Regions from separate parts of the Synechococcus sp. A15-127 genome, predicted to be linked through region 1. Evidence: predicted binding sites of a transcription regulator. Region 1 holds the regulator's gene; each other region holds the start of a gene.
What was found. The regulator NtcA, encoded in region 1, controls nitrogen genes in cyanobacteria. The targets are predictions, from matches to a motif close to GTANCNNNNGNTAC.
Positions count from the first base shown of each region.

Region 2: SynA15127_RS13500 (DUF4278 domain-containing protein) is a predicted target of NtcA. The motif match lies at 4,337-4,350, and genes of this name have one in related genera.
Region 3: SynA15127_RS05665 (MSMEG_0569 family flavin-dependent oxidoreductase) is a predicted target of NtcA. The motif match lies at 4,875-4,888, and genes of this name have one in related genera.

Region 1 covers NZ_CP047948.1:280,427-290,329, forward strand. The annotation lists gene SynA15127_RS01410 (DUF3769 domain-containing protein) at 1-625, opposite strand, end outside; gene SynA15127_RS01415 (photosystem II reaction center protein I) at 723-842, opposite strand; gene SynA15127_RS01420 (glycoside hydrolase family 38 C-terminal domain-containing protein) at 880-3,861, shown strand; gene psbN (photosystem II reaction center protein PsbN) at 3,849-3,989, opposite strand; gene psbH (photosystem II reaction center phosphoprotein PsbH) at 4,074-4,274, shown strand; gene SynA15127_RS01435 (TatA/E family twin arginine-targeting protein translocase) at 4,284-4,517, shown strand; gene pth (aminoacyl-tRNA hydrolase) at 4,526-5,146, shown strand; gene SynA15127_RS01445 (DUF3146 family protein) at 5,143-5,400, shown strand; gene SynA15127_RS01450 (resolvase) at 5,378-5,818, opposite strand; gene SynA15127_RS01455 (DUF3084 domain-containing protein) at 5,815-7,014, opposite strand; gene ntcA (global nitrogen regulator NtcA) at 7,042-7,761, opposite strand; gene rph (ribonuclease PH) at 7,829-8,563, opposite strand; gene SynA15127_RS01470 (cob(I)yrinic acid a,c-diamide adenosyltransferase) at 8,672-9,271, shown strand; gene dcd (dCTP deaminase) at 9,271-9,864, shown strand; gene thyX (FAD-dependent thymidylate synthase) at 9,861-9,903, opposite strand, start outside.
Region 2 covers NZ_CP047948.1:1,087,522-1,097,424, forward strand. The annotation lists gene SynA15127_RS05320 (hypothetical protein) at 1-147, shown strand, start outside; gene SynA15127_RS05325 (hypothetical protein) at 123-311, shown strand; gene SynA15127_RS05330 (DUF924 family protein) at 296-865, opposite strand; gene SynA15127_RS05335 (hypothetical protein) at 873-1,097, opposite strand; gene SynA15127_RS05340 (hypothetical protein) at 1,123-1,575, opposite strand; gene SynA15127_RS05345 (hypothetical protein) at 1,718-1,951, shown strand; gene SynA15127_RS05350 (ATP-binding protein) at 1,926-2,486, opposite strand; gene SynA15127_RS05355 (hypothetical protein) at 2,504-2,668, opposite strand; gene SynA15127_RS05360 (nuclear transport factor 2 family protein) at 2,725-3,159, opposite strand; gene SynA15127_RS05365 (DUF481 domain-containing protein) at 3,163-4,107, opposite strand; gene SynA15127_RS13500 (DUF4278 domain-containing protein) at 4,434-4,652, shown strand; gene SynA15127_RS05375 (hypothetical protein) at 4,661-4,930, opposite strand; gene SynA15127_RS05380 (DUF1993 family protein) at 4,974-5,501, opposite strand; gene SynA15127_RS05385 (hypothetical protein) at 5,557-5,790, shown strand; gene SynA15127_RS05390 (sulfite exporter TauE/SafE family protein) at 5,767-6,537, opposite strand; gene SynA15127_RS05395 (hypothetical protein) at 6,554-7,051, opposite strand; gene SynA15127_RS05400 (hypothetical protein) at 7,131-7,301, shown strand; gene SynA15127_RS05405 (hypothetical protein) at 7,310-7,795, shown strand; gene SynA15127_RS05410 (hypothetical protein) at 7,824-8,072, opposite strand; gene SynA15127_RS05415 (hypothetical protein) at 8,237-8,395, opposite strand; gene SynA15127_RS05420 (CP12 domain-containing protein) at 8,583-8,801, shown strand; gene SynA15127_RS13665 (DoxX family membrane protein) at 8,791-9,024, shown strand; gene SynA15127_RS13670 (hypothetical protein) at 9,033-9,155, shown strand; gene SynA15127_RS05430 (SDR family oxidoreductase) at 9,180-9,842, shown strand.
Region 3 covers NZ_CP047948.1:1,120,711-1,130,613, reverse strand. The annotation lists gene SynA15127_RS05700 (nuclear transport factor 2 family protein) at 1-233, opposite strand, end outside; gene SynA15127_RS05695 (MSMEG_0570 family nitrogen starvation response protein) at 249-530, opposite strand; gene SynA15127_RS05690 (sll0787 family AIR synthase-like protein) at 587-1,561, opposite strand; gene SynA15127_RS05685 (MSMEG_0567/Sll0786 family nitrogen starvation N-acetyltransferase) at 1,558-2,208, opposite strand; gene SynA15127_RS05680 (MSMEG_0568 family radical SAM protein) at 2,214-3,305, opposite strand; gene SynA15127_RS05675 (Nit6803 family nitrilase) at 3,298-4,266, opposite strand; gene SynA15127_RS05670 (MSMEG_0572/Sll0783 family nitrogen starvation response protein) at 4,286-4,768, opposite strand; gene SynA15127_RS05665 (MSMEG_0569 family flavin-dependent oxidoreductase) at 4,943-6,241, shown strand; gene SynA15127_RS05660 (hypothetical protein) at 6,266-6,442, shown strand; gene SynA15127_RS05655 (DUF427 domain-containing protein) at 6,459-6,635, opposite strand; gene SynA15127_RS05650 (hypothetical protein) at 7,096-7,257, shown strand; gene SynA15127_RS05645 (hypothetical protein) at 7,261-7,437, shown strand; gene SynA15127_RS05640 (protein adenylyltransferase SelO family protein) at 7,487-9,166, shown strand; gene SynA15127_RS05635 (hypothetical protein) at 9,234-9,377, shown strand; gene SynA15127_RS05630 (hypothetical protein) at 9,511-9,663, opposite strand; gene SynA15127_RS05625 (hypothetical protein) at 9,660-9,851, opposite strand.

The DNA of each region.
Region 1 (9,903 bases):
CCAGCAGGTACTCCGGTCGCATCCGACCGTTGAACAGGAACGTGTCCCCGAAATTGGAATCGATCATCTGCCCCCCCCATGCGGTCACTGCCCAGGGTTGGGGATGCCAGTCCGGTACCGCAGGCAGCAGGGGAGGACAGGCCATGGCCGGGGATTCCGGCACCACCGACCCGTTTGGCTGACTCTCCCTGGATTCAGTTTTCTGTTCAGAGGACAACGCCGGGAAGAACCCGCCGTCGGATTCGCTCAGGTCGATGACGCCATACACGTCATCGAGCTGGCCTTCGTTCTGGATCAGGCTGTAGCGGAACGCTGAGGCCTGAAAAAACTGCCCTTGGCGTCTCAGGCGAACGGAGCCCCGCGCGAAAAGAGTCCGATACCCGGCGTCGAATTCGATCCGGTCAGCCAGCAACTCATCTTTTCCCAGAACGACTCTGACGTTTCCCTCGGCGATGCTGACGTTGCGGCGACTGTCATGAAACTGACGGTCTGCAGTCAGTCGCAGCGTTTTCGGCGGTTCAAGGATCTCCTCAGCAGCTCTGATCTCAGAGCGCACAGGGAGCGATCCCACGGATCCGCCGAGCAGCAGTCCAGTGAGGCAGAAAGACAGGCGCTTTGACGCCAAGACGAACCAGCTGCGGTTCGCGATCCTGACAGTGAGCCGATCAAAGAACCTGATCCAGCGGACCAGTGTTTTGCGCGGTCCTGATTGGTTCCCGGATTCAGTCTTCCAAGTCCTTGCGGCTTGGCGTGCGGCTCGGGTCGCTCGCCAGGAAGCCGAACACGAAGATGCCGATGAAGAAGAAGACGACCGAGTAAACGGAGATCTTGAGGGCGAGCATGGAGACCGACCGGCGTCTGTTTAAGCGACATCATCTTATGGGGCAAGACAGGGTCACTTCAGGGTCGGACTCGCTGCGGGCCGGGCGATCGGAGTGGATTGAAACGTTTCGACGTCGCTCACGCCTCGATCTGCAGGCTCGCTGGCGGCGCAGCGGCCCCGGTGATCGCCCTCCCCATCTCGGTGATGCCTGGGGCCAGGAGCACCGTCCTGACTGGGCTGCGCGCGGACTTTTGATCTGGCCGCGCGGACGTGGCTGGATCCGTCTTGAGCAGAATCTGTCCTGGCCGCAGAGCTGGAGTCGATCTCGTGAAAGTCGCGGACGTCTCGCCCTGAGCTGGTGGGCTGAGCGGATGCGGCTCTGGGTGGATGGGGAGCTCGTGCATGAGGGAGACCTCTTCGACACCGTCTGTCGTTGGATCGTTCCCGATCGCTGTCGCGAGGGGAAACCGCTGCGGCTGCTTCTGGAGCTCAGCAGTCCTCTGCACGATGACGGCGCTCTGATCAGCAGCTGTCTGAATCTCGAGCCGTGTTGCGAGGCGTCGGACCCAGATCGGGTCTTGCTCCCTGAGGCATTGCAGCTGCACCTCGCTGCCGGTGGAGACCTGCCGGCGCAGTGGCAACAGCTGGATCCCCTTTCCCTGCAGGCCCTGGATGCAGTGGAGAATCATCTGGCCCGTGCTGAGCCGGCACCGGGATCTCTGCACTGGCTGGGTCACGCCCACCTCGATCTGGCCTGGCTATGGCCGGTCGCCGACACCTGGCAGGCTGCGGAGCGCACATTCCGGTCCGCACTGCACCTTCTGCAGCGCTGGCCTGAGCTCCATTTCGCCCATTCGACCCCGGCCCTCTACGAATGGCTGGAGCGGCATCGGCCGGCACTGTTCGCCGGCGTGCGTGCCGCCAGCCGAGCCGGGCGCTGGGAACCGATCAATGGTCCCTGGGTTGAAACGGACTGCGTGCTGGTGAGCAGTGCGTCGCTCTGGCAGCAGTTCCACCTGGGGCAGACCTACAGCCGGCGCGTCTTCCCGGAGTGGACCCATGAGTTGGCCTGGTTGCCGGACAGCTTCGGGTTCACCGCCGGTCTGCCGGCCGTGGCGGAGCGCACAGGTGTGCGTTGGTTCTGCACCCACAAGCTGGCGTGGAATGCTGACCAGCCCTTCCCCCATCGTCTGTTCCGCTGGCGCAGCCGTGGCGGTGCTGAGCTGTTCGCTCTGATGCTGCCGCCGATCGGCCGGCGGGGTGAACCGCTGGACATGCTGAATGAACAGCGGGATTGGCAGCTGGCGACAGGGTTGGACCGGGCGCTTTGGATCCCGGGAGTGGGAGATCACGGCGGCGGACCGACCGACGAGATGCTCGATCAGATGCGCCTCTGGGACGCCATGCCCCAGGCGCCCAAACGGAGTGCTGGAACGGTGAGGGATCATCTGGCTTCCCTTGAGCCGCACGCCGGTCGTCTTCCTGTCTGGCGGGATGAGCTGTATCTGGAGCTGCACCGCGGCTGTGCCACGAGCCGTCCGGACCAGAAGCGACATAACCGCACGCTGGAGCGGTTGCTGCGTGAGGTGGATGCCGTCGCTGCCCTGAGGGGATGTGAAGGGACGGCAGGCGAGATGGGGGACTGGAAACCGCTGTTGTTTCAGCAGTTTCACGACATCCTTCCAGGAACCTCCATCCCGGAGGTGTTCGACCAGGCCGAAGCGGTCTGGCGTTCAGCCCGGAGGAAGGCGGTGTCTCAGCGTGACCATCAGCTGCGGCAGTTATGCGAGGGCTCGGCTTGCCCTCCCCGCTGTTGGGAGACCTGGCTCTGGTTCGGTCTGCAGCCGTTGGCGCGCTGGTCGCCCCTGCTGCGTCTGCCTGCCGGGGCGTGGTCGGCGGCTGACATGGTTCTGCCGCGACAGGCGTGTCCCACCGGGGGAGTGTGGGTGCAGCTACCCCTTCAGAGGGGGATCAGTTCAGTCGTTCTCAACCGATGCGATGCATCAGCGGTTGAGGTCGTTCCAATCCGGGCTCCGGTGAAGCTGCAGCGACTGGATGGCGATCGCTGGAGGTTCAGCAATGGATTGCTGGAGGTGGACTGCGGGCCGGGAGGGCTGCTCCAGTTGCGTGACAGTCAGGGGGTGGCTCAGCTGGCAGGTCCGCTGCAGCTGGCCCGCTTCCAGGACCGCGGGGAGTTCTGGGACGCCTGGGATCTTGCAGCGGAGTACCGCCGCCATCCCCTGGCGGTTGAGCTGCTGGGGCCATGCCAGCTGCTGGAGCGCGGCCCCCTGGTGGTCCATGTCGTGCAGCGTTACCGGCTGGGATCGAGTGTCATGCGTCTGGACATGCGTCTGCAGGCCGACTGCCCCTGGATCGAGCTGATCTGCAGCATCGACTGGAGCCAGAGCCATGAACTGCTTCGTCTGGAGCTGTCTCTTGGCTCCGCAGCGGTCCGTTATGCGGCGGACTCCGCCGGCACTGTCCTGGAGCGTCCGGCGATGGCATGCACGTCGCGGGAGCAGTCGCGATGGGAAGTGCCTCTGATCTCCTGGCTTGCCACCCAGGCGAACGCCCCTGGGGGTGGACTTGCCGTCCTGCTGGATGGACCCCAGGGGGTGGATGTGGTGCCCGAACGGATCGGTGTCTCCCTGCTGCGCGGTCCGACCTGGCCTGACCCTGGGGCGGATCGTGGTTGGCACCGTCAGCGACTGGCTCTGATGCCGGTCACCGGCTCATGGAGCAGCGCTTGCGTGCCACAGGCGGCGATCGCCTTCCGGGAGCCGGGCTGGAGTGGTCCTCTCGCCGGACACCCGACGTCGCGGCGATGGTTGCCAGCTCTCGCCGGGGAGCTTGTTCCTGTGGCGCTGCGGCCGGAGGATGACGGCCTGGGCCTCCGCTGTCTCAATCCAGGGCCATCGCGCTGCCGTTGGGAACCCAGGGAAGGCTGGCTCGTGTCCCGCCAGGGGGGTGAACCCAGTCAGGCCATCGAGCTACTGCCGGGGGAGCTTGCCGATCTGCGGTTGGTTCAATCCTCGTGATCGTCGAACGGGTCATCCAGCGCCTTGGATGGGGGACCGAATGCCTGATAGACACCAAAGCCGGTGAGGCTCAGCAACACAGCCAGCACACCGATCGCCACCGACATGGCCGGGGAAGACGTTTCCATCACATCTCTCGACAGGATCGACTCCAAGCCGGAGCCGGCCCCTACAGTATCGGCACTTTTCACCACCCGAGACCAAGCGTCGCCATGGCTCAACGCACCCGTCTGGGAGACCTCCTCCGCCCTCTGAACTCCGAGTACGGCAAGGTCGTGCCTGGCTGGGGAACCACCCCAGTCATGGGGATCTTCATGGTGCTCTTCCTCGTCTTTCTGCTGGTGATCCTTCAGCTGTACAACAAGTCCCTGATCCTGGAAGGCATCAACGTCAACTGGAACGGCCTCGGCTGATCGGTTGTCATGAATGTCTTCGGCGTCGGCCTCCCTGAGATGGCGGTGATCGGCGCCGTTGCCTTGCTTGTCTTCGGTCCCAAGCGTCTTCCGGAACTCGGCAAGACGCTGGGAAAAACGCTGAAAGGATTTCAGTCCGCCTCCAAGGAGTTCGAGCGGGAGATCAACAAGGCCATGGCCGATCCCGAGCTCGAGGATGGCTCCGGAGACTCCCCCCAGGACAACGATTCACCCCAGGTCTGATCCGGCCAATGTCCGCAGATCTGAGGCTGGTGGTCGGTCTGGGTAATCCAGGGCCGAAATATGCGGGGACCCGCCACAACATCGGGTTCATGGTTCTGGAGCGGTTGGCCTCTCGGGAGGGTGTTCAGTTCCATCAGCAGAGCAAGTTGCACGGCCTGGCCAGCGAGGTCGGTCATGGCGAGGCTCGCTTGCGCCTGTTGATGCCCCAGACCTACATGAACGACAGCGGTCGATCGATCAGAGCTGCGCTCGATTGGTTCGGACTGACAGCTGATCAGCTGCTGGTTCTGGTGGATGATATGGACCTCCCTCTGGGCCGCCTGCGACTGCGTGCTCAGGGCAGTGCAGGCGGTCACAACGGACTGCGCAGCACGATTCAGCATCTCGGCGGGCAGGAGTTCCCTCGGCTGAGGATCGGAATCGGTGCCCCTGCGGACACTCCCGATGAGCGACGGGCCAGAACCGTGTCGCATGTGCTCGGTGCTTTCAGCAAGGTCGAGGAACCTTGTGTGGATGCTGTGCTGGATGCCGTTCTTGATGGTCTGGGACGCATTCAGCGCCAGGGCATGGAACGGGCCGGCAACTGGATCAATGCCTACCGGCCGCAGAGCGTTGCCAGCGGCGGATGACAGCGCTCCCCGCCACCACTGCCCACCTCCGGGTGCTGCGCCAGTGCTTCAGCGAGCAGTGCGTTGAGGGGGAGGTGGCGGCCGGAGGCTTTCAGTGGCAGTTCCGCTGGGCGTTTGATTGCGGTGACCTGACCGTGGAGCCCTCCCTGGGGCGGGCTCTGATCCAGGACGCTCTGCGTCGATTCCTCGTGCGCTCGGATTATCGACTTGAACCCGGCGGTGATTACACCTTCACCGTTCGGGCCCGCTTCTGAGGCGCTGTTTCGCACCCGACCAACGGCACGGTGTTCCCAGGCTGTCCTCCACCATCACAAGGGCGGCGATCGCATCGAGCTCCTCGGGTGGGATCAGCAGGCCGCGGGGTATCAGCCGCTGCCACCCCCTGGGAGGCCACAGCTCCCAGTAGCGACGGCGGGCTCGCAGGGTGGTGCCGTATTCATTCACCTGCTGAACAGGAGCGAGGGACTGCAGCTTCGGCAGCCATGCCGCACTGCCGGTGCCGTCACCCAGCACGATCCCGTCCAGTCCTCCGGCGACCTGCCAGTCGCTCAGCCGGTCCAGAACCTGCTCACAGATCACGACAGCTCCGCCGAGCACCTGGAGGGATTCGGTGTCCACGAGCACGAGGCCGCATTTGCTTCTCCCGGGATCAACACCGGCCAGTCGGGTCATGGGCTGACCCGAAACGCCACCAGCACCGGATCGCCACTGTCACTGTCGCTCTCGGCGATCACCTCAAGGGTCAGATCCCCCTCTTCTGCGGGGCGGTCCACCAGAGCCATGCCGAGCTGAGCGAAGACCGTCCCGTCGAACTGGAGTCCTTCCACGAGGGAGCCACGACGCTGCACCTCGGCGAACGCAGAGGCGAGCAGAAGGTTCAGGCGTCGGCGGACCATCTCCGGTGATCGATCCTGGTCCGGGAGGGTTGCCGACGCCAGTACTTCGCCGCTGCGACTGATGCGCCGGTTCGGTCGGACGTCAGGAAAGGCATAGACGATGGTCTCCCCGAGCAGCACGTTGGTGGCAGAGCGGATCGAAACCACCCATGTGCCTGGCTTGCTGATGATCGTCCGCAGACGCTGCACATCGTTCCGGGGAACCAGGAGGATCTGTCTGTCGGGGGTCTCACCGGGTCGGACCTGCTGGTAGGCCGTGAGATTCGCGTCCTGCAGCAAACGGTCGATCACCGTCTTCGCCTGTCCTGCACTCTCCAGTCGGATGGTGGCTGTGGCCAGAGCCTCTCCGCTGCTGAGAACCACGGAACCGCGGCGCAGGGCGATCAGGTTGCGCTCCAGCTCCTTGAGTTCCGCCTCACCGGCTTGGATGCTGGCGCGAACCCGCTTGAGTTCCTCCTCGGTGCGGCGGATGTCTGCATCCCGGACCTTGATGTCCCTGTCCCGCTGCTGAATGTCGCGACTGAGGCGCTGCTGCTCGGCCTCCAGCCGGACGCGCTGCTGCTGCAGAGGCTCCAGCTCCTCACGAAGTGTCGCTGCCCGCTGCTTGGCCGTCGACAGCTCGGCATCGATGCGTTGCGTCTGGGCAATGGCCTGACGACGTTCTTCCTCGGCTGACTCCAGGGCACCTCTGTTCTGCCGCAGCTGTCGGCGGCTGTCCTGAAGTTTCTGTTGCAGTCCGTCGAGCTCAAACAGCCCAACCCGTAACTGACGGCTGACCAGCAGCATCAGACCGAGGGACAGCGCACTGATCAGGCTGCCGGTGAGCACCGTGATCAGCACCGCCGTCCGTCGCGGTCGCATGTTGAACAGGCTGAGGCGTGCCTTGCCGACACGGCTGCCCAACCTGTCGCCCAGAGCTGAAAGCACGCCGCCGAGCACCAGCAGCGCGATGATCAGCAGCCATCCGCTCACGGCGTCACCTCCCAGTGGGGCCGACTCTCAGCTGAACCGCTTGGCCAGAGCAATCGGATCCAGAACCGTGATCTTCTTGCGGTCAATCTGAACGAGACCGGATTGACGCAAGTCTCCCAGGAGTCGGGTGATGGTGACCCGCGTTGAGCCGATCGCCTCGGCGATGGCCTGATGGGAGAGACGGAGGTCGATGGTGATGCCGAGTTGGTCCGGCACGCCGAAGTCCCGGCAGAGCACCAGCAGAAAACTCACCAGGCGGGAGGACATGTCCCGGTGCGTGAGGGTCTCGATCATTGTTTCGGTCTGCAGAATCCTGCTGGAGAGACCCTGAAGCAGCCTGAGCCCGACTGCGGTGTCGGCCTCGATCGCGGCACGGACTGAGCCGGCCGGTGCCGTCACCATCTCCACCCGTGTGAAGGCGACAGCGTGATAGAAGCGATCGGAACGGTGGCCGGTGAGCAGCGACAGCACTCCGAAGAGGCTGTTCTCACGAAGCAGAGCGACGGTGATCTCTTCGCCAGACTCATAAACCCTGGAAAGCCGCACGGCACCGCGACGGATCAGGTAGACCCGCTCGGCGGGATCACCTGGAAAGAAGATGGTCTTGTTTCGTTCGACAAGTTCCGTGCTGGCGCCGTCCAGATCTCTGATGACATCAAGCAGCGAGCGGGATGAGCTGACCGGCTGGTCCTGGGCCGAATGAGCCGGAACGGCGACGTAACGGCTGAACCCACTGCTGGTTCCCAACAATCCGTTTCGACTGGTTAAAAGTTAAGGATCGACCCTGTTCAGCTGTGTAGCCGTTATTACGCAATCAGCTGCGGCTGCTCAGGGCATTGCTCTGGGCGGCCAGAAGGGCGTCTAGCCCGGGCTGCGCCAGATCCAGCAGGACGTTCAGCTGCCCGCGGCTGAACGGAGCTCCTTCGGCCGTGCCCTGGATCTCCAGAAGACTCCCGTCGCCTGAGGCCACCACATTCAGATCAACGTCAGCTTGGCTGTCTTCGCTGTAATCCAGATCCAGCAGCGGCCTGCCCTCCAGGAGCCCGACGGACACCGCTGCCACCTGACTCCGGATCGGCTGGCGCTCCAGGACCCCCTGGGCGATCAGACGGTCACATGCCAGCTGAAGAGCCATCCAGGCCCCGGTGACCGACGCGGTTCGGGTGCCGGCATCCGCCTGGACCACATCACAATCGATCAGCAGGCTGCGTTCTCCAAGAGCTTCCAGGTCCACCGCGGCGCGCAGGCTGCGGCCGATCAATCGCTGAATCTCCTGGGTGCGGCCGGAGAGTTTGAGCAATTCGCGCGACTGGCGCTGAGGTGTGGAGCCGGGCAGGAGCCGGTATTCAGCGCTGATCCAGCCCAGTCCGTTCCCCTTCCGCCAGCGCGGCACCGACTCTTCAAGGCAGACGCTGCATAGAACTGCGGTGCGTCCGGTGCGCACGATCAATGAACTGAGAGCGAACCCCATCGGATCCCAGCTCACTTCAAACGGCCGAAGGGCATCAGGACGACGCCCATCGGCTCGGGTCTCGGAGGGATCCACCATGAACCTGATTTCACAGCACACCATCGGTAGTGTCAATGCCCTTGTGGAGTCGCATCGCGCCGCTACATTCGAGGTCTGCAGGGTGTATCCCTGGTGACACCCGACGCGATGACCGCAAGCCTGACCACCAGCCATCGATCCTCTGGAGCCCTGACCGGGGATCGCCACGCGCTGGAGAGGGCCGGTCTGCGTCCGCTTCCGCCGCTTCCCGCACCCGCGCCGCTGCATCTGGTGGCTCCAGAGGGCCAGCTGCAGGTGCATACGGCCTCCTATCGGGGCAGTTTTTCCAGTGTTCTCAGCCAGGCGATGCGGGCGGCAGGGCTCGGCAGCCGCGTTCTGATCGCCCAGTTCCTCAAGGGGGGGGTGAAGCAGGGGCCGCAGGGCTGTGTGTTGCTCTGTGGCGGCCTCACCTGGCTGCGTCCGGATATTCCGGCGTGTCTTGCAGAACCCGATCAGCCTGGTGGTTCCGAGGCCGTCGATGCGGTCTGGCAGGCCTGCCGGCGCCATCTCGCTGAAGGCGACCTTGATCAATTGGTGCTGGATGAGGTCGGTCTCGCGGCAGCGCTCGGCTACCTGAAGGAAGATGAGCTTCTGTCGAGCCTGCAACAGCGTCCAGGCTCCATGGATGTGATCATCACTGGGCCGGCGATTCCTTCCAGCGTCATGGCCATGGCGGATCAGGTCACCGAACTGCGCAGGGGTTTCTGATGCTCAAGAACGATCGCTGGATCACCGAGCAGGCTCAGAAGGGCATGCTCGAGCCCTTTCAGGCAGGTCTGGTGCGCCATCTTGATCCTGAGCAACGTCTGCGACCGGTTCTGAGCTTCGGATGTTCCTCCTACGGCTACGACCTTCGCCTATCCCCGCAGGAGTTCATGATCTTCCGGCATGTGCCCGGAACGGTGATGAACCCCAAGCGGTTCAATCCCGCCAATCTGGAGCCCACGCCTCTGCATGAGGACGAGGACGGTGGCTACTTCATCCTTCCAGCGCATTCCTACGGCCTCGGTGTCGCCCTGGAGAAGCTTCGGGTGCCCGCCAACATCACGGTGATCTGTCTCGGCAAGAGCACCTATGCGCGGCTGGGCATCATCGTCAACACAACGCCCGCTGAAGCGAGCTGGGAAGGGCATCTGACGCTTGAGTTCAGCAACAGCTCCGGTGCTGACTGCCGTATCTATGCCAATGAAGGCATCTGTCAGCTGCTGTTCTTTGAGGGGGACCCCTGCGACACGACCTACAGCGATCGGCAGGGTAAGTATCAGCATCAGCCGGAGCGTGTCACCCTGGCGCGCATCTAGGGAGCCAGACGCGCTCTGTGCAGCCGGCTCTTCTCATAC
Region 2 (9,903 bases), 810 kb from region 1:
ACAACCAGGACCTGGGATGCCGTGGATGCCTGGTTTGAGTGCATCACCCAATGTCCTGTGGATGGAGACGATGACTGCATCAGCAGCTGCATGCGCCACCATCTGGGGGATGAGCAGGAGCTGTGGCGCAGCAGTCTCTGCCTGTGACCGTCGGGCTGCTGCTGGTTGTGCTGGTTGTGCTGGTCTCCCTTCTGGGCTGGCGCTGGAATCAGCTGGAGGTGGCTCGGTCCAGCCGTGCCGGTCGCCGGATGGTGAAACGGATGCGCGGCAGGTCCGGCGGCCGGCGTCGGTTGCATCAGCGGGCGCTCTGAGCTGATCTCTTCTGTTGAAGATGCTGCAGCTCAGCGGGCGTTGAGCTGCGCTTCAGGGCTGTGTTTCTGTGCGGGAACCGCCCGAAGCTTCGGATGATTTCCCTGTGCCGCAAGGCCACGGCATGGGTTCGTGGATCTGTCCATCGTTCGAACAGGCTCAGCGCCTGGGTCTGCACCTCGAGGTCCTCGCTGTGAAGCCTCGGCATCAACCAGAACTGACGTCGGGCTCGCTGCTCTTCCTGCTGAAGCCAGCCATGCCTTTCGGCAAGCAGGCTGAGTTGGAGAGCCTGGCTGTCTCCGGCATAGGCCGCCGCCTTGCCGCGCCAGATGTGCCTTGGGAACTGATCGAGCAGGAGCACGAGGGCCAGGGCTGTCTTTGGTCCCCGATGCCAGTCCTGGCAGTCTCCGTCGATCGCCTGCTGCACCGCGGTACCGAACCGGCTGCGGATGACGCTGTCCATCCCCGGATCTGCTTGGAACCACTGGATCGGACGACACTCCTGAAACCAGAAGTTCAGGATCGCGTCGGCCTGAACCGGGGCGTCGGAGGCCAATCCGAGCTCAGGCGGAGGGCAGCCGGCACCCCAGCTGAATGCTGCCCTCGTCCATCAGTCGCCCGAGCCGCTGGGCCACCGCCTCCTCCGTGCGGTTGAAGTCATCCTGATGACACGTCACCCAGGCCACCTCCCCTTTGGTGATCACGCCGGAGGCCATGGCTTCCAGGAACAGTTCGCCGAGGCTCATCAACCTGTTGCAGGTGCATGCAGGTTCGACATGGCGGTGCATGACTGCAGCGTCTGCTCACCTTTCTTCATGCCTGGGGCCAGTAGCCCCAGGCCAGTTTCCTGGAACAGACAATTCCGAAGAATTCCGTTGGGTAGGCATCAATGATTTCCCTGCAATCCTCGCGTCGGAAAATCATCAGACTTTCCAGGTTGTTGTGTGCTCCCCAGGAGCAGTTGTAGGTGCCAACGATCAGGCTCAGTTCCCCGTTCTGGTTGTGACGGAAGGGACGACCGCGACCGATGAAGAATTTGTGGTGCAACAGCCCCAGATCGCTTCCTGACTGCTTGCAGTCGCGGAACTCCAGTTCGATGTCCCGCGCCCTTGTGATGCCCCGGTTGATGATGCGGCTCTCCTCCAGGGTCCGTGACGAGGTCACTTCCCCGTCCTTTGTGCTTTCCACCTCCCGGATGTCGATCCGCACGGTGGTCTCGATCTCGGTGTTCTTCCCTTTGCCCTCGAACTTCCGTGGTCGTCCCATGGAGGCTTCGCGTTCTGTTCCGGTTCTATTTCTGAGAACGGGAACGGGTGGTGCTGACGCATTCTTCAGCGGGTTCCAAGACAACGCTCAGCTGCTGTGAGCCGGTTCTGGAGAGAGTGAGTCGGTTCCCTGTGGATGGGGCGTGAGCCGCCGCCAGCCCAGAGCCGAATCCCTGCTTCGCCTGCGCGATGCCGGCATCTGGATTCTCTATCCGTGGCTGCTGTTGAGAGTTCTGATCTATCTGCCCTGCTGGTTGATCGGACTCTGGCTGGCCTTTGCGCTGATGCTTCTGTGTTGGTCTCTGTTTCTCATCAAGCTTCAGTCGTCGCGTCATCTGTTCCAGTTCGTGATCACGCCTTGGCTGTTCCCTGATTGAGAGCTGTTCCCTGATTGAGAGCTGTTCCCTGATTGAGAGCTGTTCCCTTGATGGCCTGGCGGATCTGATCCTGCAGGCCCCCGCGGCTGGGATCCAGTGGATGCAGGGCTTCAAAGCCTTCCGACAGCGTCGGACAGGCCTGCGGGTCTGAAAGTGGGGCGGCGAACCGACGGATAACCTCCTCCGGCACCTGGCGGGTTCGGCGTCGATTCCAGACCAGACAGATGCTGAGCGGCGTCTGCATCCACCAACCCACCCAGCGCACCTCGGCAGGCAGGCCGGATGCGTGGATCAACCGCCGCCTCCAGCGGCGGCGGGCGTGGGTGGCATCGATCAAAACGGGTCGCCCGGCTTCGACGGACTCCCGGATCCTGCAGTGCAGCACGCGTTCGAGGACGGGCCAGGGACCCTGAATCGACGCATCTCCCCACAGCTCCTCACGCAGCACATCCGTTGACAGAACCAGGGCCTGCAGCTGTGCTGCCAGCTCTTGAGCGGTGGTGGATTTGCCGCTGGCCGGAGGGCCGATCAGCATGTGGCAATGCAGGGGCTTCAGTCCGGAAGAAGGTCGGATGAAAGAACAGCTGCGAGGTAGGCAGCCATTTCGGATTCCGGTTTCAGATTGAAGCGTTCAGCAGCCTGTTCATTGAGCCACTGCTCGGCTTCAGCATCGCGATCGTCGATCCATGCGATGACTTTGTCGAGTTCGTGGTCCATCAGAACAAGCGGAGTTAAATCATCATGCCTTGATTTTCACTTTGATGCGGTCACTGTCAAGACACGAATCGTTTGTAGATCCAGCGCACGAATGGCCCCAGAACAGGGACAGGGCCGAAGGTCGGACCCACGAAATCGAAGTAATCCCTGTGATTGGTGATGCGTCCATCGCTCCCGAAAACGAGCCTTGTTGCACCCGGGTAGATGAATTCGATCCCTTTGATCTTCAGGCCCATGCGCCATTCCACGAAAGCCACTTCATCGTTGAGAGCCACGCTTTCTGTTTCCAGGAACACATCGTCGCACCGCTTCATCAGACCATCCTGGGCGCGGATGTATGCATCGATACCTTTTTGTTCCTGAGTTGGGTCGATGAACAGAACGTCTTCGGCGTAGACCGCTTTCCATTGCTCCGGGGTGGGGCCGGGAGTTCCGTAAGGCTTGCTGAACAGTCGACGCAGGTCGTCACTGTTGAGGGGAGGCATCAGCATGATTCAGAACTCGATTCCGACTTGACCGTTGACGGTGTTGTCGATCTCCGGCTTGGCGATGCTGTTGTAAGTGGAGAGGAATTGCAAGGAAGTGAACATGCCGCTGGTGATGGACGGGAAATATTTGATGGTGGCGCCGAAGCTGTTGGTGGGTTTCAACTCTGAGGCTGCAAGGGCTGAGAAGTTGTTGTCGAGACTGATGCGGAAGGATGGATTCGGTGTCCAGTCCAGCTCTGTGGTGAAGCTGGCTCCGGGGTAGGTCCGGCCACAGGCTGAGTCGGTGTCACAGTCGCTCCCTCCGTTACCCCATTGAAAGGAGGGGCCGAGAGAAAGCGTCAGCTGGGTGGATGGGGTGTTGATCAGTGGAACTCCGAGCCCGATGGCCCCTTTCACCGTGTTGACGCTGGCCTCGTTCGTGCCGTTGTAGACGTAGTCGGCCAATGTGACCAGCGAGAGGCCTCGGCTGAGTCTTCGGTCGTAGCGAACGGTCGCGGAGCCCTTGTTCGTCTGCACCTTGAAGGGCTCATTCCCGTCCCGGGTGGTGTTGTAGTTGTATCCCCCTTTCAGGCTGAGTTTGTCGCCGTCTTTTTTGTAAGTCGATGTTGCTGCGAATGTGGCCGTGACGTCGTCATCCCCATCCTTTTTGTTCCCGATGACTCCTGCGGAGATCGAGGATTTCCAGGCAGGGGGTGTCGGCTCGGGTCGGATGGCATCCCGGCTCACTTCCAGTCGGCCGAGCTGAGGATGTATCACCACCTTCCGCTCTTCCGAGCTCTCATCCGGCACCAATTCAGCGTTGATGGTGTCGCCGTTCTTCAGGGTGAGTCGAATGGTTTCAGCCTTGACGGCCCCTCCTTCGGGCAGCGTCAGAAACAGCGCCAGAAACAGTGGGGCTGCAAGGGCGTGATGAATGGCCATCAACTGAAGAATCCCTTGGACTGGAGCCATAGCCCGATGGCGATCACTGGTCCAAAACCAGCGACCAAAAGGGTGATCTTCAGTCGTAGCGGAGAGACTTGATTCTTGTTCTGCCGCAACGGCATGGCGACCGATCGAATGAGTCGGTCGATTATCTCCCCGGCGGGCCGAAAACCTGAGCTGGCGTGTGCGGGCGGAGAGGTGAAACCTGTGCTCTCTTGAACATCACACGCGTTGGCCATTGCTCTATAACGGTTCTGTAGCAACCGCTACACAACGTTCACTCCGCTACACAGCGGAGCGCAGTTCGACCGGCGCCATGGAACGGGGACGCCGGCCAATCTCGGACGCGACCCATGACCACGCTTCTTTATCGCGGCCAGGCTTACGAGCAGGCCGTATCAGTTCAATCCCAGCAGCTCCGTTACGACCGCGGCGTGTACGGCGCCCGTCAGGACGAGGCTCGCTCCTCCCTCACGCTCACCTACCGAGGGTGTGGATACAGCGCCAGCAACGGCCCTGCCGATCAGAAGTCAGGCAACTTCCGCTACCGCGGGGTCTCCTACAGCCTCTGATCTCGGTCTCAGAGCTCGAACTCCTCTTCAAATTCCACAATCAGGCCCTTGTAAAGCGCGAGGAGGCCTTCGGTCTCCTCGCAGAACCCGTCTGTGGTGTATTTGGCCACGAGGTTCACAACGGCTGAACGAATCTGCCCGAAGGCTTCCAGATATTCACCCTGGATGTCGTCGTCCCGGATGTCATGGATCAGAGCCATGATCAGTTCGATCTTGCGCTTAGCGGCGGCCATCTCGGCCTCCATCTCCTTGCTGAGCTTGCGGCGCTTCCTCGGCATCCCCACTCCCTGTCCGGGCTGAGACTACGGGAGGCACTGCGTTTCAGGGGGCATCGTCGCCAAGGAGGTAATCGAACTTTCCGATCGGCACGCCGTTGTGGCGAAGGATGGCGAAGGCGGTGGTCACATGGAAATAGGCATTGGGAAGCACGAAGGAGCGCAGGAAGTCCTCCCCCTCGAACACCCGCTCGCCTCCCCCCATGCTTCCTGGGATGGGCAGTCGGATCTCGCGTTCTTCGGCCCCATCCAATTCCGCCGGTGTGATGCTCTCCATGAAGTCGATGCTTCGTGCGATCCGTTCCAGCAATTGGCTCAGCTCCGTCTCGTTGTCGTCCATCACGGGAGCCTCCCGTCTGGAGAGACGGGCCACGCCCCGGCGGGAGATGTCCGTGCTGATCTGCACCTGACGGGTGAGATCGAACATGTCGGGGTAAAGCCGGCTGGAGAGAAGCACGGCCATCGGGAACCCCGAGGCCTCCGCGTGACGTCCGGCCCTCCTCAGCAGGTGGCTCAGATTGTTCAGATTGCGCACCAGCGGAGGAACCAGAGCGGAGTGAAAGGAGCGAGACACGGATGTCTGGAGCTGGTGCTGCTTCTTTAGCCTTTCGCCAGTCGCTTCGGCCAGCGTGAACCCCACCTTTCGCGGTATTGCCTATGTCTCGGTCTGGGTGGTGATCTGGGGCACGGTTGCGTCACTGATGGACTGGATGCTGCTCACAGGCGAGGTCTACGAAACCGGTACGGCCGGTCAGGCCACCACCTTCATCGCCTACGGGGCAGCCACCGTGGTGCTGGCGACCCGTTTTGCCGGACGTTTTCTGGCGACAGACGACCCCTCAGAGACTCCGGATCAAAAGTGAAACGCCCATCAGCAGGGCCAGCAGCTCGAAGGCACGTTTCACCATGCTGCTGCCCCGCTTCAGGGACAGGTGCGCTCCGAGGTATCCACCGGTCAACGACCCCGCGATCAGTGCCGGCAGCCAGTCCCAGCGGATCTCCCCGCTGATTCCCAGCACGAGGGCTCCGGTGCCGTTCCAGCCAAGGCCCACCAGGATCAGCGTGTGGGCCACCGCCCGGGTGTAACTCAGTCCGAACCAGCGCACCAGCCAGATGGTCACGAACAGTCCGGTGCCGGAGGTCAGTGATCCATTCAGGATTCCGATTCCGAAGAGCACCGCGGCCCCGACGGCGATCGTTGAACAGGTCCAAGTCGTCGGTCGGTCCTCACGGCCCAGCTCAGGTCGGCGGGCCGAATAGAACCCCAGTCCCAGGGTGAGAAGTGCGAGGGCAGCCGAGGCCAAACGATCCGGCAAGGCCAGGACGGTACTGGCCCCGATCCACACCCCGGGAAGTCCTGCCAGCAACACGAGGCCTGACAGCTGCGGATCGAGACTGCTGGCCCGCCAGTGACGCCCGGCGGCACCGATTCCCAAGGCCACGCTGGCCAGTTTGTGTGTCGCCAGGGCTGTGGCGAAAGGCAGGCCGAGCAAGATCAGGGCCGGCAGCTGCACCAGTCCGGCTCCGCCGCCGGCAAACGCCGACATCGCGTTGGCGATCACGGCGATCAGGCCGAGCCCCAGGAACAGCAGCAGGGATTCCAGGCTCATCGGGATGCGGCGGTGGTCATCCGCTCGTGAGGAAGGCGATCGGTACCGAGAAGGTGACGATGGCGTGAGGTTCTCCGGGAAGAATTGCCACACAGGCCACTTCTCGATCGCTGAGCGCCTCCCGCGAGGTCATCACGAAATCTGTGGCGTCTTCGATGCTCCACATCGGTGCTTCGCCGCGGCGGCGTTCGTCCTTGTAGGCCTGCCAGACCTCTCCGAAGGCTTCGGATTCCGGCCCTGAGTTGGATTCGTTCAGGGCCTGATCCACACCGACGGCCTCCATGCGCTCGAAGAAGCGCCGCATCAGCGGATGGCCGATGGTGGCGGATGCCCGCACCACCGAGTTGATCGTTCCGATGGCGGTGACGGTCAGTTTCGGGGTGCTTCGCCGGGCATCGATCACACCCACCGGCACGTTGAGATCCCAGCTGGTGAGGGCACTGACATGGCAGGCCAGGTCGAAGAGACCGAGGCCGCACTCCTTGATGAGGCTCTGAATCCGCTGGGGGTGCATACCGCTTCCGTCCGTGTCGAAGGACGCCTCCGTTTCCCAACCACTGTTGCCAGGATTGTGCCCTGTTGACGTCGGAACGATGTCCTTGGTTCAGATCTATCTGGATGCCGTCACCCATCAGGTGATCACCAGTGAGGAGCTGGCCTACGTCGCCGGAAACCATGACGGCTTCGATCGCACGGAGCAGAAGCTCACCGCCAGGCTCGAACAGCTGATCAGTGCCGGCAACATCAGTGTCGGTTCACGCTGACGATCCCCATGGATCCGATGACTGATGTGATCAAGCCGATCCGACCGCAGGACTCCCGTTTCTCGGCGTGTGGAACCCTGCTTCTGCCTCAGGACGACCCAGCCAGATTCGGTCCGGAGGATGCCGATCTTCATTTCGCCTCCGACGGCCAACCGCGCTTCTATTTGATGCGTCTGAGGCGTCGCCCTCCCGTGGTGGCGGCGATGACCTGCCATTTCCGCGTCAGTCAGTGCCTCGGATCCGCTGATGCCGAGCCCTGGTGGCTCGCGGTCGCTCCGCATGAAGCCGGCTCTGCCGGGCTCTGCTCCGACTCTGTTCTGCTGCTGAAACTGCTCCCTGGTGAGGGCATCAAGCTGCATCCGGGAACCTGGCATGCGGGGCCTTATGTGTCGAAGCCGTCGGCCCTGTTCTTCAACCTTGAATTAAGGACCACCAACGACGACGACCACAACTGCCTATCCCTGGAGCATCCCCTTCCGCTTGCCTTGATCTGAAGGCTGTTCTCACCTGCTGAACGGCGGCTCAGCAGGTGGGGGAGCTGAAGATCCTCACGATGCGGTTGGGGTGGTCCTTGATGTAGTTGTTGAATTCGATGGCGAGCAACCGAGCCTGAAAGGCATCAGAGGCGTAGAAACAGTTTTCGAGGGTGCTGTTGTCAGACGTCCTGTAAAGGACGGTGTAAGGCCTGCGATCGGTCACGGACGCGACGCGAAGGACACGCCCAACATGGCCCACCACAGGCTCGCGGCGCCGCATCATTTGCTGAAGCACTGACCTCAGCTGTGCATCAGCCGAAAATCAATTGGCGCATGCTGGCGAGAAAGCGATGCAATCCTGATTTCCGTCTGCGAAAGATGATGCGCTCCGCGTTGCTGTTCATGATCTTGAAGCCGCCTTGGGAGTGTTGATAGGCGGTTCAGGATCGTTCGTCAATATCAGGGCAGTGCCACCACACCTGACCAGCTCTGCAGCACGTCAGGAGCCCCCTGGGTGAGTGCCGATACGGCGGTCGCCGAGCCGATGGCGATACCGACGATGAGCCCGATCCCGAACAGGATCGTGCCGGTCAGCAGCGATCGTTCCGTGAAATGCATGAACGCTTTTCTTTGTCAATCAGACGATCGCCCCTGATGCCTCTTCTGACCACCAATGCGTCACATGACTTTGATCAGAGAGGGTTGCGAATGCTGATGTGTTGTTTTTCCAATAAAGGTAGAAATACCCGCTGATCCGGTCGGCCTTCGCTCGCTAACAAGCGGAGGAGAGGTTTCGACCGGAAGCATGAAAACCATCGACGACCACATCCAGAAGGATCAGGAGGAATTCCTGAAGGCCCTCGCCGATCACAACGACGGCAAGGTGCGCCACCTGACCGAAGAGCTGCAGTGGCTGCTCGATCACAAGCGTGCTTTCCCCGAGGACAAGCACGATCCTTCTCCGCTCGAGCTGTTCTGCGAGCAGAACCCTGACGAGCCCGAATGCCTCGTGTATGACGACTGACCTGATTGACAGGTTCGGCCGTCTGGCCTTGGCGGCGATGTTCATCAACGCCGTTCCAGGGAAACTGACTGACTTCGGCGGCACGGTGAGCCGCATCGCCGCCAAGGGAATCCCCGCTCCAGTGGCGGGTGCCCTGCTGGCAGCGGCGATCGTACTCCTGATCCTCGGTTCGTTCTTTCTGGGGCTGGGGAGGACACCCGTTTCGGTGCCTCACTTCTGCTGATTTTTCTGGTGCCGACCACGCTGATCTTCCATGCGGCACCGATCGATGCTGGATTCATCCGCAATCTCTCCCTGATCGGAGCCCTGCTGCTGGCGATCACCCGACCTGTACCCAAGGCGGGCCGTCGTTAGGGTCTGACGAGCAACAGCAGCAGCATGCTCGGCACGGTGGCCGTGAGTGGAGCTTCCGGGCGGACTGGTTTCCGCGTGGCCGAAGAGGTGGTGCGTGCCGGAGGCCAGGCCAGGCTGCTGCTGCGACCAGCATCGACGCTGCCTGAATCCCTGGAGGCCTGTGAGCAGTACCGCCTCGATCTGACGGATGACGCGTCACTTGATCAGGCCCTGCGGGATGTGGATTCCCTGGTGATCGCCACAGGTGCTCGCCCCTCGATCGATCTGAGTGGTCCGATGCGTGTGGATGCCTGGGGCGTGAAGCGCCAGGTGGAGAGTTGCCGTCGTGTCGGAGTCTCCCGTGTGGTGCTGGTCAGTTCCCTCTGTGCCGGCCGCTGGCGGCATCCCCTCAACCTGTTCGGTCTGATCCTGGTCTGGAAGCGTGTCGGCGAAGGTTCGCTCGAAACCAGTGGTCTGGACTGGACTGTGATCCGACCCGGCGGTCTCTCGGAGCGTGAGCAGGATCTGGAGCGCGAGGCCATTCGCTGGAGCGGGCCGGATCAGCAGGAGAGTGATTCCATCCCCCGGCGGCTGGTGGCCCGTTGCTGTGTGGAGGCTCTCCAGACTCCGGCGTCGATCGGTCGCATCGTCGAGATCACCAGCAGTGAGGAACTCGACCCGGTGGCCATGGCCGATGCTCTCGCCTGATCGTGTCTCAGGGGGCACCGCCCTTCGGATGAGGTTGCCACTAGAAGAACAGCGTCCTCAG
Region 3 (9,903 bases), 840 kb from region 1:
CACACCTCCTTGATCAACTTGTAATCAAGTTCCTGAGACCATTTGCGCTTCAGAAAAGCAAGGATCTGATCCCGGCCGTGGATGAATTCGCTGCGATTGCGCCAGAAACTGTCTTCGGTGTAGGCCAGCGAAACTTTCTCTGGATCTTTGGTGTTCCAGGCATTTTCCGCCATCCTGGCTTTCTGCTGAGCGGTTTCCAGCGTGAAAGGTGGAAACGGTGGTTTTCCAGTCATGGGATTAAATAAAAGTCAGGGCAGCTGGCTGATCACACGCACGCTGGCATCAGGGCTGTAGCGGGCAACCCACTGAAGCAGCTGAGATTCCTCCTCATCCGTTCGTGTACAGGCGAATCCATAACGGGCTCGAACCCGCTCGGATGCGGCCCGCAGGGCCTTGACGCCCAGCGATTCGAATTCAGAAACCCGGAAGGAATCACCGGCTTTCAGGTACTGCAGGATCACCGTGGAAGGTGAATACAACGTGCTGGATTGACCATCAGGCCATTCCAGCTCAAAACGGACTTCGGGCATTCATCAGGCCTGACCGGAAGGATCCTGCATCACGCAAATCCGCCGCTGCTGTCTCATCAGTCACAGCCGAAGCCAGTCAGCCCTTCGCTGCCATCCCACAGAAGTTCCTGATCACCTTCACGCTGTAACGCAACCCCACAGGGGCCGCTGCCGAAGGATCCGATCCGGCAGCAGATCAGGTGCGGATCCCCCTGCAGCATCCGTTGCAACCTGCCGGTCATCGACGGACGCACCGCCAGCAGATATCCGAAACTGGGAAAGCAGCGGAGCCAGGCCTGTTCATCCACCTGATCAGGTCGCTCGATCGCATCGAGCTCCAGGGTGATGGGAGAACCGCAGGATTCCGCGAACATCACCGCCGTGCCGCAGAGTCCGCCCATGCTGATGTCCTTGGCGGCATGAACGATGCCATCGGCCGCGAGCGCCGGAAGCAGGCTGAGATGAGAGCGCAACAGACCGGGGCTCGCCGCCGTGGCGGCATCCCAGAAGGGGTAGTGCCGATAGAAGCGACCGCTCCGGTTCACCAGCAGCCAGAGTTCATCCCCGGCTGACGCCGACCGGGCCGACAGCACAGGCCCCTCCGCCACACCGAGCACCGCGACCGACAGCGCTTCGTAGGGGCTCTGCTGATTGGAATGGCCACCGACCATCGGCACCGCGAAGCGGTCACAGGCGCTGCTCATCCCCTCCAGCAGACGCTGCAGCGAATCGGGCCCCTCGGTCCAGACGCTGTTCACCACAGCCAGCGGTCGCCCTCCCATCGCAGCGATGTCGCTGAGGTTCACCAGCACGCCGCTCCAGCCCGCGAACCAGGGATCCTCGACCACCAGAGCGGGATGCATGCCCTCGCAGGCCATCAACAGCTGCCCGCTCTGAGCAGGCAACAGGGCGGCATCGTCGCCCAACCGGCCCGGCTTGCCGAGATGGGGAAACGGCACGTGATTGAACATCGAAGCCGCCGGGCGGATGTCCCGCTTGGCGAGCAGACCGCTCTGACGGCGCAGCTCTTCCGCCAGCGACAGCAGGCTCATGCGGCCAGCTGCAGGGACGGTCGCTGCTGTTTGGCCGGAACGTAGTAGCTGAGGTCCGCCTGCATCAGGTGATGGCGGATGCCACGGATCTCCAGCTCCTCGATCGACGTCCAGTGCAATCGCTTGAAGAAGCGCACGTTCTGCAGCTGCACCGTGGCCAGAAACCGGTCGCATCCCCAGCCGTTCGCCGTGGTGACCGCTTTCCAGATCAGGCCCTTGCCGATCTGATTGTGGCGGCGGAAGGAACTGTGCACACCAAGCCTGCCGCCGTACCAGAGGCGCGGTTCGGTCTCGACGATCCGGACCACACCCACCACATCAACATCGTCATCCGCATCCGGGGAGGGAGGACCGTGCTGCAGGGCCGCGATCGGCCAGGCCACAGCATCGAGTTCATCGCGATCGGAGCGTTCGAACACGTTCTGCTCACGGCAGAAAATACTGCGCCGCAGACGCCAGTAGCCCCGTATCAGGTTGGAGTCGGGCCGCAGCAGATGGAACGAGAACCGATCCGAGCAAGCCGTCGGAGACAACTGGAAATCGTCGGCATCAACGCCGATTCCGGCACGCACCGATGGCGTGAACAGTCGCGGGGCCGAGCTCACGCTCCTGCCGATGCCACCACTGCTGGGATCAAGACAGAACATGCCGCTCAGCCCTCCTGCTCGAACATCGACAGGGCCGAGCAGGCGCCGCACTTAGCGCATCCAGCAGCCATCTGCTCGGAACGCAGGTCGCCCTGCCGCAGAAGGTCTGCGACGTCTCGGTAGACATCCACCATGAAGCTGGTGTCTGGCGAAGGGTGATGCTCCAGGGGTGTTCCGCTGATCGGCACGAAGGGCACCACGAAGGGGTACACCCCCAGTTCGATCAAGCGACGGCTGCAGTCGATCAAGGCGTCCCGGCTGTCACCGAGACCCGCCAGCAGGTACGTGGACACCTGACCGCGACCGAAGACGGCAACGGCATCGGCGAACGCCTTGTAGTAACGCTCCAGGCTGATCTCGGACTTGCCGGGCAGGATGCGGCGACGCACGTCCGCCTCCACAACCTCCAGATGCATGCCGAGGCTGTCGATGCCGGCCTGCTTCATCCGTTGATACCAGATCGGATCATCGGGGGGCTCGCACTGACCCTGAATGGGCAGATCGACCCGGCGCTTCACCGCGGCCGCCGTCTCCGCCATCAGCCGGGCACCACGGTCATCGGCGTTGGGCGTGCCGGTGGTCATCACCAGCTGACTGACGCCATCGAGACGCACCGCCGCCTCGGCCACTTCGGCCACCTGCTCGGGGGTCTTGCGGACCAGCGTCGCGTCGTCCTCCAACGACTGCTCAATCGCGCAGAACTGGCAGGACTGCGAGCGATCGCGGAAGCGGATGCAGGTCTGCAGCAGCGTTGTGGCGAGCACATCCCGGCTGTGCAGCAGGGCGATCGAGCGGTAGGGGATGCCATCCGCGGTGCTGAGCCCGTAGAACGCCGGTTCATCGGTGGCGGCGACCTGGGCCAGGGAGGCATCGCCCGGACCGCTGAGGGCGACGCCGTCCGGGGAAACGTCGAGATGATACGGCGACGCCTCGGAGGCGTTGTTGTACACAGGCACCATCACCGTGCGGCCACCGATCTCGAGAGCGCGGTGATCAGAGGGGCCGGCTCCACCCCGACGGCCCTGATTGCCGTTCAACGGCTCTGCCCGCAGACCCTTCACCTGCAGTTCCGTGACGAGGCGACCCAGATCAGACATGGTCGAGCTCCTCGCTGAAGGCGGTCGGCTCGACCGGCATGTCGTCCATGGTCAGGGCCGGAGTGCGGTTGATGCGCAGCGAGAGCAGTTCCGGCCGGCTGTAGTGGCCGACGCTGTCCATCATCCGTTTGCGCTTGGTGATCAGAGCCAGATCCAGCTCTGCGATGGCAAGGCCCTCGCCATCGGGCAGTGGTCCGGCCAGGTAACGGCCCTCCGGACTGATCACCGCGGTATGACAGCCCCCCTGAAAGGCCTTGTGCAGCGACGTATCCGGCGTGATCGACGCGAAATCCTCAGGGTCCAGCCACCCGGTGGAGCAGATCACGAAGCAGCCGGCCTCCAGGGCGTGGTGTCGCATCGTCACCGCGGTCTGTTCGGTGAAGATCGGACCGACGAGTGAACCGGGGAACTGGGCGCAGTGAATCTCCTCGCCCTGAGCCATCAGGGCGTAACGGGCCAGGGGGTTGTAGTGCTCCCAGCAGGCCAGCGCACCGATGCGGCCGAGGGGGGTGGGCACCACCTTCAACCCGGCACCGTCGCCCTGCCCCCAGACCATCCGTTCGTGATACGTGGGTGTGATCTTGCGTCGCTTGAGAACGATCTCGCCGCAGCTGTTGAACAGCAGCTGCGTGTTGTAGAGCGTGCCTCCATCGCGTTCGTTCACTCCGAGAAGCACCTGCATGCCGTGCTGACGGGCAGCGGCCGCGACTGCATCGGTGACAGGACCCGGCACGACGACCGCCTGGTCGTACAGAGCCAGGTGGGGGCGACCCATGCGAACCGGTGGTTCGACGAAGGAGAAATAGGGGTAGTAGGGAAGAAATGTCTCCGGAAAGACGATCAGCTCCACACCCTCGGCCGCCGCATCGGCCATGGCCTTGAGCACGTTCTGCAGAGATCCGTCGAGGCTGAACAGCACTGGACGGATCTGAGCGGCGGCAACTTTGACAGTGGTCACCATGACAGGAATCAGCTCCGGCTCAGAGCGTCCAGGTGTCGAGGATGAAGGCGCCTTCCTTGCGGTGCATCAGCACGATGTCGAGCACATCGAGAGGATTGACCGGCGTGATCCCTGGCATCAGGGCCTTCTCACCATGGCCGTAAAGCGCCTGAAGTGCGAAGCGGCAGGCGTAGACCTTTCCGCCCTGATCCATGAATTTCTGAAGGCGTGCATTGAAGTTGAGATGGCCGTCAAAGGCGGCATCACCAAGCTTCGGGAAACCCCGCATCACCCCGAGAGTGACGCCAGGACCGTAGAGCAGCACTGAGGTTTCGAAGCCTTTGTTGATCAGACGACTGGCCTGCAGAAGGTTCACCAGACCGATGGATCCTTCGAAGGCAACGGTATGGAATGTGACCAGAGCCTTTTCACCCGGCTCAGCCTTGACGTCAGGAAAAACTTTTTCCTCGTAGTCAACGAGAAAATCCCCCGGCTGATTGGCGGGGCGGTCGACTGCAGGCATGTGAAGAAACGTTGACGAACAGAAGCCTGCACCCTGGCATCAACGAAAAGTGTTCCATTTGCAACCAAATACAGCACCAATGCGCGAGAAATCGCTTCAACTAATTGTGTCTTTCAATACACAAATGAAAATGATTTTCCTGAATCATTGCAATGCCAAGTTGTGTGCTGAAGCATGCTCAACAGCGCGCATCACTCCGACAACCATCAGGTTGTGGTGATCGGGGCCGGACAGGCCGGCCTTTCCGTGAGCCAGGCACTTCAGCAGCACGGAATCCGTCCTCTGGTGCTTGAGAAGAACCGGATCGGACACGCCTGGGATCAACAACGCTGGGATTCCTTCTGCCTGGTGACTCCCAACTGGCAGTGCCAGCTGCCTGATTTCCCCTACGACGGCGATCAGCCTCAGGGATTCATGGCCAAGGCGGAGATCGTGACCTTCCTGCGCCGTTTCGCCCAGCACGTCGGGGCTGATGTGCACGAGGGTGTGGCCGTGCAGCGGCTTTCGCAGACCGGCAGCGGCTACCGCCTGCTCACCAGCGAAGGCGAGGTGAGAGCGCAGCAGGTGGTGGTGGCCACCGGTGGCTATCACACACCACGCAGGCATCCACTGGCGGAACGGCTACCGACCTCCGTGCTGCAGCTCGATGCCCGCGATTACCGCAATGCCGGATCCCTGCCGGAAGGCCCTGTGCTGGTGGTCGGCAGCGGCCAGTCCGGCAGTCAGATTGCCGAAGACCTGTTTCTATCCGGTCGGACGGTGCACCTGAGCGTGGGCAGCGCCCCCCGCTCGCCACGGATGTACCGGGGACGGGACGTGGTGGACTGGCTGGATCGCATGGGTTACTACGCCATGCCGATCAGCGAGCACGACGATCCACGCAGCGTGCGTGCCAAAACCAACCACTACCTCACGGGCCGGGATGGCGGCAGGGAAATCGATCTGCGGAGGCGTGCGATCGAAGGACTGCATCTGCACGGTCGCCTCGCGATGATCAGCAGCGACCGGATCCGGTTCGCCGACGACCTCAGCCGCAATCTTGATCAGGCCGATGCGGTGTACTGCCGGATCCGCAGCAGCATCGACAGCTGGATCGAGAAGCAGGCCATCGAGGCCCCCTCGGAGGCTCCTTACTCACCCTGCTGGCAGCCACCGGATGGGCAGGATCCGGGTCTTGATCTCACCGGTGAACCGCTGGCGGCAGTGATCTGGTGCACGGGCTACCGCAGTGATTTCAGCTGGATCGATGTACCGGTGTTCGATGGTTCCGGACAACCCGCCCACGATCGTGGCGTCACCCAGAGCAACGGCCTGTATTTCCTCGGCCTGCCTTGGCTGCACACCTGGGGGTCCGGACGGTTCTGCGGCGTGAAAGACGATGCTCTGTATCTCGCACGGCTGATCAGCCTGAGGCTGAAACGGCGGGACGCCAGCCAGGAACGGCTGGAATGCACCGCTCTGCTGGGCTCCTGAACAAGGTCAGGCCGCTGGAGAACCATGGCCGTTGAGACGATCCCTTGGCATGTTGAAGGGATGAAGCAACACTCCTGGCTCCAGCGCATCGGCACCTACCTGCTCGGCCTGGTGGATGAGTACTGGGCCATGCGCCGACCATGGCAGTACGGCAGCAAGCAGCCGCAGTGCGCTCTGCGCAACAACGGAGACCAGCTCTAGGGGCTGGATCGACCGCTCAGCTCACCACCACACCCCAGTAACGGGCCGTGCCCTTCCAGCCGCAGACGCTGGTGTGAGCCGATGCACTGTAAAAATCATTCCGCATCGAGGCAAGCGGGAAGCAGGGATGGCCATCAACCATCACGATGTCGTCGCTTTCAGCCATCACGGTGCCGCTGAAGATCGCCTGCATCGCCGGTGCATCGGAGTGAATCGGCTCAGGTGGCCATCGAGAGATCGGACCCGTCGTCGATCTTGAGATGCTTTGTCAGGCAGGTGGTGACACAGACCTGATCATTGATGTCGCATTCAGTGATGCAAACGAAGTACTCATCCAGGGCTTGCCATCGTTCAGTGATGGATTCATGGTTGTGTTCTCGTCTGAGCGAATACATGTGACCCTCGCAAGTTCAACACACTTACAAGCAGCATTCAGTTCAGGTCAAGAAAACTATTGCGCAGAGTAAATTACTTAGGAGGAAATTCTCAGGCTTAAATACTCAGTTTGCACCTCATGTGCAGCGATAGCTGAGATCAGACTGAGCACGCCGTTTCCATCTTCGTTGTCTGTCGTCTTCTGGGCAATGCGCCTTTACACGGGTTGCCGATGGGAAGCCGCCCCACAACAGTGAATCCAGGGCAGGGGAGACCCCATGGACTTCAGAAGCCGCATCTTTGCCAACTCGCGCGGTTCCACCATCGATGCCGTCGGCAACGGTCAGTACCTGGTCTGCCATGACTCCAGCTGTTTCAAGGTGAAGGGATGGCGACGGGCCCATGAGGCCGTGAAGCGCCTGGAAGGCTCATCGGACTGAACGATGGCTGAATATCGAATCCACTGCAGGCACTGCGGTTACGAGGGCCGCGACAACTCCCGTTGGATCCCCTTCGCCAAGGTGCAGGCCAGGGGACGGAGTTGCCCCCGCTGTAGGAAGGCGACGGATCTGGAACCCTGGTGCACGTTGCGGGCGGAAACCTCGGTGCCGGATCTCTGATCCGCGCAGGAGCGGCTCCATAGCATCGGCAGAGACCTGATCCGACCCCATGCCCACCACAGCGAACAGCTTCCAGGAGTTCGCCGCGCGGGTCGACTATTCGCTGCTGGAGGCTCTCCGGCCGGATCCGGACGCCACGGTTGATGGCAACGATCACCGGCCACGGCCGGTGATGTCCGGCCATTACGTGCCGGTGACGCCCACACCGATTCCCAATCCGGACTACGTCGCCCACAGCAGCACCCTGTTCGCCGAGCTGGGCCTGGACGATGCGCTCGCCCACGACCCCGATTTCACCCGCCTCTTCTCCGGTGATGCATCGGTGGCCACCCCCCCGATGCATCCCTGGGGCTGGGCCACCGGCTATGCCCTGTCGATCTACGGCACCGAATACATCCAGCAGTGCCCTTTCGGCACCGGCAACGGCTACGGCGATGGACGGGCGATGTCGATCGTCGAAGGCGTCTTTGAAGGCAGACGCTGGGAGATGCAGCTCAAGGGCGGCGGTCCGACCCCCTACTGCCGCGGGGCTGATGGCCGCGCCGTGCTGCGTTCCAGCGTGCGCGAATTCCTCGCCCAGGAGTTCATGCATGCCCTCGGCATTCCCAGCTCCCGCTCGCTGACGCTGTACATGTCACGCGATGAGACAGTGCGGCGGCCCTGGTATTCAGAGCACTCACGCTCCCTTGATCCGGACGTGATGGTGGACAACCCGGCGGCGATCAGCACCCGCGTCGCCCCCTCCTTCCTGCGCGTCGGGCAGATCGAACTGTTCGCCCGCCGCGCCCGCGAGAACGCCCACCCTGAAGCGCGCCATGAGCTGCAGCTGATCGTGCAGCACCTGATCGACCGCAACTACCGTCCGGAGATCGACCCCGACCTGTCCTTCCGTGAGCAGGTGCTGGAGCTGGCCCGCCTGTTCCGCGGCCGGCTGACGGCACTCGTCGCCGACTGGATGCGTGTCGGTTACTGCCAGGGAAATTTCAACAGCGATAACTGTGCCGCCGGCGGCTACACCCTCGACTACGGCCCCTTCGGCTTCTGCGAACTGTTCGATCCCCGCTTCCAGCCATGGACAGGCGGAGGAGCCCACTTCTCCTTCTTCAACCAGCCGATGGCGGCGGAAGCCAACTACCGCATGTTCTGGAAATCCCTGCGCACCCTGATGGAGGACGACAGCGACGCCCAGGAGCAGTTGGATCAACTGCAGGGAGGCTTCGCCGCGGCAATGCAGAAGCAGCTCGAGGACATGTGGGCCCGCAAGCTCGGGCTGGCCGCCTACGACGAAGCCCTGATCAGCGAACTGCTGCAGCTGCTGGTGGCCTCCAGAGCTGATTACACCCGGGTCTTCCGCCTGCTCTGCGCCATCCCCGAGCATCCGTCGGATCTTCACGCAGGCTTCTATCTGCCCTGTTCCGAGGAGCTGGACGCCCAGTGGTTGCTCTGGCTGCAACGCTGGCGTGCCCTGATCACAACCAACGGCACGTTCGAGGCGACATCGGCAGCCATGCAACGGGTCAACCCCGCCATCACCTGGCGGGAATGGCTGATCGCCCCCGCCTATCAACAGGCAGAACAGGGTGACAACGGCCTGATCCAGGAACTGCAGACCCTGTTCAGAACCCCGTACGACACCCCAACCGCCGATCTGGCCGCCGGATACGACCAGCTCAGACCACGTCAGTTCTTCAGCGCCGGAGGGATTTCCCACTACAGCTGTTCGTCATGAGCCCTTGGTGGCAACCGCCACACATCGGTTCAGCTGGTTAGTTTCACCATCCCACCAGCTCAGGCCAGTGAACCGAAGTCCACTCATCGCCTTTGCAGGCGGCACCGTTGTCATCGCCGTGATGGTGCTCGCCGCCTTCGCCAACATGGCCGCAGCGGAAACCAACACCTGTCCTCGCAGTCAGCAGCAGACCACCAGCACAGACGCCTGATGAACTCCGATTCCACATCCAGCTGGCCCGTGCTGCTGCCCCTGGTTCTGTTCTTCGGTGGCATCGGTTCAGCCGCCGCCATGACCCAGCTGCTCGCCGCCTTCTGACCCGACCCTGATGCAGCCGGTCGCCGTTAGTCCTTTTTCTCCGGTTTGATCAGCTCACCGGTCTGCAACGACACCACCGCGAAGCTGCCGACGAACACCAGGGCCACCACAACCAGGAAGCCTGCCGTGAGGTTTCCGATCTCCAGTTCGCCCAGCATGAACGCGAGCGATGGCGTCATGTCCTGCCCACCATGGCGTCGTTCGGGAAAAACTCTTCGAACAGGCTGAGACGATCCTCCCAGCGCATCTCTGTTTCCAGCTGAAGCAGACGCTTTCTCAGCCAGATCAGGCTGTCCACCGCGATCGGCTTGTAGGCCCTGCGCTCAAGCGAGCGGACCAAATCGTCTTTGTTCTGAGCGGAATTCATTTCACCATGCAACCAATCGTCTTCAACGTAAGGAGGGCTCAGTGATGCGCAA